One region of the Pseudoalteromonas sp. B62 genome, then DNA from elsewhere that is predicted to be linked to it. Evidence: predicted binding sites of a transcription regulator. Region 1 holds the regulator's gene; each other region holds the start of a gene.
What was found. The regulator ArgR, encoded in region 1, controls arginine synthesis, uptake and breakdown. The targets are predictions, from matches to a motif close to ANTGAATANNTATTCANT.
Positions count from the first base shown of each region.

Region 1 (2,280 bases):
AACGTAAGCGTAATCTACAACTTCTTCACCTTGTAGGCCTTTAACTAAAGACATACAAAAACGCGCTGCAGCAGCACCCATAGATAGCGTAGCTGAACCACCGCCTGCTTTAGCATTTACAACTTCAGTACCCGCATTTTGGATACGTGGAGTAAGTGCAGCAACTTCTTCATCTGTGAAAGAAACACCTTCAACTTGAGAAAGTAGAGGCAGAATCGTTGTGCCTGAGTGACCACCAATTACTGGTACTTTTACAGTTGCTACGTCTACGCCTTTAAGTTCAGCAACAAATGCTTCTGAACGAATAACGTCAAGCGTAGTAATACCGAATACGCGTTTAGCGTCGTAAGTACCTGCTTTTTTGAATACTTCAGCAACAATTGGAACTGTGCCGTTTACTGGGTTAGTAATAATACCTACTAACGCTTTAGGACAGCTGGCAACAATGCCTTCTGCTAACGTTTTGATGATGCCAGCATTTACATTGAATAAATCAGCACGATCCATACCTGGTTTACGTGGCATACCCGCTGGGATAAGAACGATGTCAGAACCTTCAAGCGCTTTATTTAAATCGTCTGCGCCAAAGCCTGCAACTTTAACATCTGTTGGGATGTGAGAAAGGTCAACCGCAACACCTGGTACTACTGGTGCAACATCATAAAGTGATAATTCAGAGCCAGCTGGTAAGCCTGTTTTTAATAATAAAGACAACGCTTGGCCGATACCGCCTGCAGCACCTAATACAGCAACTTTCATTGGAATTCTCCGTCATTTGAGGTAGGAAATATTTGTGGCTCTTAAGATAATGAAATTAGCGACTAAAAACAAATTTATCCTGTCTATTTCAAGTATATTTTCGACCATAGTCGTAAACTTTTGTGATTTAACGCATCAAACTGGCAAGTTAACTAAACAACTGCTGCATAATTATTCATTATTGTGTAGAATTTGCAGCATAAATAACAAAAATGAATAAAGACTATGCAACCACAAGATAAACAAGAAGCACTGGTAAAAGCATTTAAATCGCTTTTAAAAGAAGAAAACTTTGGCTCTCAAGGCGAAATAGTTGATGCGTTAAAAGAGCAAGGCTTTGACAATATAAGCCAAAGTAAAGTATCACGCATGTTAAGTAAGTTTGGCGCTGTACGCACACGTAATGCCAAGCAAGAAATGGTTTACTGCTTACCTGCTGAAATGGGTGTACCTACGGCTAAAAGCCCATTACGCCAATTAGTAATCGACATAATGCACAACGAAATGATGATCATCATTCGTACCAGCCCAGGTGCGGCTCAGCTTATTGCACGTTTATTAGATTCATTAGGTAAAGCAGATGGCGTACTAGGAACTATTGCCGGCGATGACACTATTTTTATCGCCCCGGCTAAAATATCTGAAATAGACGTGACGCTTGAACGCGTTCGCATTTTATTTGATACGGTTTGATTATTAATCGTAATTAAATCTGTTTTAAAAATCCGACCGAAGGTGCAAAAAAGCAGAACCCATATCGGCTTGAGTAAAATCAAGCCAGTGGTCGTAACAATCACCTTCGCCTAAACGGCTTTTAAGTATTTTTTCGAACGCGGTTCCTGTACATGCACATGTAATTGATAACATTCCCTGCTCATACACATCGCCATAAGGCATGCTTTGATTTAATAGTAGCGGTTGCCCGTCTTCATCTTTTAGCTCACTACGCGAAGCATGGCTGGTTTCGATCGCGGGGGTAATTAGTGTGTTATCAAGGCGCGTACGACCCATTATTTGCTCTTGCTCACTTAATGATAAATGCTGCCACACAGTTAAGTCATGCTTATAACGTTGTACATGAATATAACTTCCTTGATCTTCAAAGCTACCCGGTTTATTTATTAGTGCCGTCGCACGCTTTTTTCTACCATGAGCAGAATCGCCACCATAAATAAAGCCATTAAAGTCTCGTCCATCTAAAAAGCGAAAATTACGAACCTGCTCTACCAGCTCTACATCAGGAGCAAATAACTTTAATACTTGCAGGGCAAATAAATGGTTAACGTCTTCACGGTCAGAGCGAATTTGCACAAACAAATCACACGGTTGCACGCTCATTTGGTGATCGCTGTGATTTATATTAGGAAAGCTCTGTAATTCGCTTGGAATGTACTCAGGAAGGATATGTGGCCAATATTGCGCACCAATAGCGACCATACAAGAGAGCATTGACTCTGAAAACTGATCGCTAAATTCTTCTTCAATAGCGCTTACTTGCTTTAGTTTTACGCGTAACGATTC
Region 1 covers NZ_JARLVB010000002.1:434,111-436,390, forward strand. Annotated here, with positions in the region: gene mdh (malate dehydrogenase) at 1-759, opposite strand, end outside; gene argR (transcriptional regulator ArgR) at 985-1,452, shown strand; partial or broken gene P4S71_RS06465 (Dyp-type peroxidase) at 1,466-2,280, opposite strand, start outside.

Region 2 (2,280 bases), 260 kb from region 1:
GCTAAAATGGGGGAAGTTGTTCGATACTTATAAACAGGCAAAAAAACGGCTCTTGAGAGCCGCTTTTTTAGTAAAAGAAGAATTAACAATTAGTTTCTTCAGCGTTTACGCCTTCTTTAACATTTTCACATGCATCTTCTACTTTGTTTTGCACGTCAGTTACTGCTTCGTCAATACGTTCACCTGCGTCTTCTGCATGATTGTCTTCACAACCCATGATGAAAAAACTTGCGAATAGACCGATTAGTGCTGCTTTTACAGTTGTTGAATTCATAATGTAATTCCTTGTAAGTGTTAATTAAGTATAAGTGTTTGTTAGTCCTATGGATTATCTACCTGGGTGATTTACCACGTAGTGCACCTGAAACTAATGAAATCACTAAAAGTACTAAAAAGATAAAAAATATAATTTTTGCTATACCAGCTGCGGCACCTGCGATGCCACCAAAACCTAACACTGCAGCGATTAAAGCAATAACTAAAAATGTGATTGTCCAGCGTAACACTGTTTTCTCCTTGGTTTATAAATTTTGCTCACAATAACTAATGCCAGTTACATGCCAAAGTGTATTGTTGTTTAATATCATGTGCTTATGTTTTTTGTGTGTTTTGGGTAATTAGTTGATTAGTAACTTTTACGCTTTGCTATGTAAGTTATTCACACCGTTACACATTGCTGGCAAATATTCACTAAATACATTTATTTTGGTAAGACCAATTAACAATTTGTCCTTTGTTTTTGTGTTTCCTATGATTTTTCATGTTTTTTTATTTAACCGGATAGTTAATTAACAACTTATATATAACTATTAGCTATAGTCATTATTTCCTGTAGCTATTGTAGGCTGCGTGATTGCAGGGTTCTGGTATGTAAATTAGTTGAGTTTTATGTTGATTATAGTTTAATTGGTTTTACCAATTTACAAGGAGTAGACAAAATAATTAGTTTTGTTATTATCCAGTGAATAAATATTTAATTAAATCGATTTTTTATTTTCGATATGGGTTTCAAGGGGGAGAAAAATGGATATAGGTGCTCTACTCACAACGGCTGGTAGCTTAATGCTAACTGGTATGGTTGGGGTGTTTGTATTTCTGTCGATATTAATTGGTGCAGTAACGCTTATGTCTAATTTGGTGACGCGCTTTAGCGAACCAGAGGCATCACCAGCTAAATCACCGTCTTTTAAATCTCAAGGTGTGCCTAATGAGCACATCGCTGCTATTAGTGCTGCCATTGCTCAGTACAAATCAAATAACAAATAAGGGGCACACACATGGCTAAATTAAAATTAACAGAATTGGTATTACGCGATGCGCACCAATCATTGCTCGCAACACGTATGCGCTTAGACGATATGCTACCTATTGCTAGCAAGCTAGATGATGCAGGTTATTGGTCTATTGAATCGTGGGGCGGTGCTACATTTGATTCGTGTATTCGTTATTTAGGCGAAGATCCTTGGGAGCGTATTCGTGCGCTTAAAAAAGCGATGCCCAATACTAAACAGCAAATGCTATTACGCGGTCAAAACCTATTGGGTTACCGTCATTACGCTGATGACGTAGTTGAAAAATTTGTAGAGCGCGCGCACAAAAATGGCGTTGACGTATTTCGTATATTCGATGCAATGAACGATGTACGCAACCTTGAAACAGCTATTAAAGCGGCTATAAAAGTAGGCGCACACGCTCAAGGTACTATTTCGTACACAGTTAGCCCTGTTCATACGCTTGAAATGTGGCTGACTCTTGCTAAGCAATTAGAAGATTTAGGTTGTCACTCAATTTGTATTAAAGACATGGCGGGTTTATTAAAGCCATACGATGCTGAAAAACTAATTAAAGCACTTAAAGAAACTGTATCGGTTCCTATTGCTATGCAGTGCCATGCTACAACGGGTTTAAGTACTGCGACTTATCAAAAAGCGATTGATGCAGGCATTGATATGCTTGATACCGCTATTTCATCTATGAGTATGACTTACGGACACACTGCTACTGAAACTATTGTATCGATAGTTGAAGGTACCGAGCGCGATACTGACCTTGATTTAAATCACCTAGAAGAAATTGCTGCTTACTTTAGAGATGTACGTAAAAAATATGCGGCATTTGAAGGTAGCTTAAAAGGGGTTGATGGTCGTATTTTACTAGCTCAAGTACCTGGTGGCATGCTTACAAACATGGAAAACCAACTTAAAGAGCAAGGCGCGGCAGATAAGCTTAATGAAGTTTTACTTGAGATCCCACGTGTACGTGAAGATCTTGGCTTTTTAC
Region 2 covers NZ_JARLVB010000002.1:176,374-178,653, reverse strand. Annotated here, with positions in the region: gene P4S71_RS05140 (hypothetical protein) at 83-274, opposite strand; gene P4S71_RS05135 (DUF1328 domain-containing protein) at 333-506, opposite strand; gene P4S71_RS05130 (OadG family protein) at 1,024-1,266, shown strand; gene oadA (sodium-extruding oxaloacetate decarboxylase subunit alpha) at 1,278-2,280, shown strand, end outside.
Region 2: the regulator ArgR is predicted to act here: its motif matches at 961-978, upstream of P4S71_RS05130 (OadG family protein).

Region 3 (2,280 bases), 3.0 Mb from region 1:
ATTGATAACTGCGCCCGGCGATTTTCGCGCTCAGCGGCGTTAAGCTCAACTTGTGCCATATCAAGTGTTTTATTTAAAGTGAGTGTTTGGCGTCTTGCTTGCAAATGCTGCCTTTGCTGCTCGCCTTGTAGTCGTTTAAGTACAGACTCCTGTTGCTTTAATTCGTTAGTTAACTCAGGGCTTTGCAGCAGAGCAAGTGTGCCCCCTTGCTTTACTGTATCGCCAGCCTTTACTTTTAAATCTATAAAACCACGTTCTGGGCTGTATATTTTAGGAGCATTAGCAGCAACAATTTTACCACTGGCGGCAATGTCTCGAATGAGCGCTTTAACGTGTACTTTGGCAACCTGTATTTTTGAGCGGCTAATAGAGCTTTTAGCGCTATGACTTGTTAAAAAAATATAAGCAATTGTAGAGACTGCAATGAAAATAACCGCAGTGATGATCGCGTATTTTTTATAGTTTATAGGTGCCTTTACTTGTACGTCTTGTGCGCTGGTATCTTTCATCATTAGGCTCTCCTACACGGCTTTTATATATTTTTCACACAGTAGAAAAAAACTGCGGTGCAAATAGCGACAATAGGAGATATCAAAAATAAACTAAGCATAAACATAATTATTCCACTTAACGAATGTGTATAGCTCTATACGATTAGCATGCCAAAGCGTAACTTACTGTAATTAGATGATTAAATTTTATTTTATGTGTTTTTTATATGTCCGCGGACATAAAAGTGTCCGCAGTGGACGCATTAGTAAATAAAAATTCACTATTAAGAGATTAAAAATGCCACAAATATTAATAACTATACTAATGACCAGTAAAAAGAAGAGAGGTTAAGCCTCAAAATTACGGAAATAGCACAAAACTATCTAAATGTTAACTAACTTTATCGGTGTATGTTGAATATTTATTCACTGAATGAGGGCTTTACGTTTACGTAAGCTGTAGCTTTTTACTTGGTTGTTTTTACAAAATGTTAAACTTGACACCAGTGTCATGAAAAAATAACGCCTAATATACGACTAAATGTTAAAAATAATGATGAAAAAGAAATCTTGCTATGAAGTGAGAAATATTCAAGAATGTGAATATGTATTCAAAATGCTATTGACTCTATTTACGATAGAGGCTAGTTTTGTCCGTCTGTTAGCAAATCGTCGAGCAGTTCATCCACGCTAACAGTGCAGCAAGGGAGGGGTCTATGTTATACGACTCAAAATTAGAAAAAGAAAATTGTGGCTTTGGCTTAATAGCCCAAGTTAATGGTCAAGCTAGTCATAGGCTTATTCGTACTGCTATTACGGGGCTTGATCGCATGCAGCATCGTGGCGGTATATCTGCCGATGGTAAAACAGGCGATGGCTGTGGTTTATTATTACAAAAACCAGATAGCTTTTTTCGTGCTATTGCGGCTGAGAACAATTGGCACTTAGGTAAAAATTATGCCGTAGGTATGATTTTTTTAAATTCAGATCCTGTTTTAGCACAAGCTGCAAAACAAATACTTAGCGAAGAATTAGAAAAAGAAACGCTAAATATTTTAGGTTGGCGCGTAGTGCCAACCGACCCATCAATGTTAGGTCCTATAGCAGTACAACAATTACCTGGGTTTGAACAAATTTTTGTTAGTGCGCCAGAAGGTTGGCGTTCTAAAGATTTAGAGCGACGCTTATATGTAGCGCGTCGTCGTGCTGAAAAGCGTATTGTTGATGATGAAGCTTTTTATATTGCAAGCTTATCTGGATTAGTTACTATCTATAAAGGCCTTATGATGCCTGCAGATTTACCTAACTTTTACCTAGATTTAGCTGATATTCGTATGACCAGTGCGATTTGTGTTTTTCATCAACGCTTTTCTACTAATACTCAGCCGCGTTGGCCTCTTGCTCAACCTTTTCGTTATTTAGCACACAATGGTGAAATTAATACCATTGAAGGTAACCGCCAATGGGCACGTGCGCGTTCTTATAAGTTTGCGTCACCACTTATTCCTGATTTACAAACAGCGGCACCGTTTGTAAACGAAACTGGTTCTGATTCATCCAGCCTAGATAATATGCTTGAGCTATTTTTAGCTGGCGGCATGGATTTATTCCGTGCGATGCGCATGCTTGTGCCACCTGCATGGCAAAAAAACCGTGCAATGGACGATGATCTACGTGCATTTTACGACTTTAACTCTATGCATATGGAACCATGGGATGGTCCGGCAGGTATTGTAATGTCGGATGGTCGTTTTGCGGCGTGTAACCTTGACCGTAATGGACTTCGCCC
Region 3 covers NZ_JARLVB010000002.1:3,434,458-3,436,737, reverse strand. Annotated here, with positions in the region: gene P4S71_RS19960 (efflux RND transporter periplasmic adaptor subunit) at 1-512, opposite strand, end outside; gene gltB (glutamate synthase large subunit) at 1,208-2,280, shown strand, end outside.
Region 3: the regulator ArgR is predicted to act here: its motif matches at 1,090-1,107, upstream of gltB (glutamate synthase large subunit).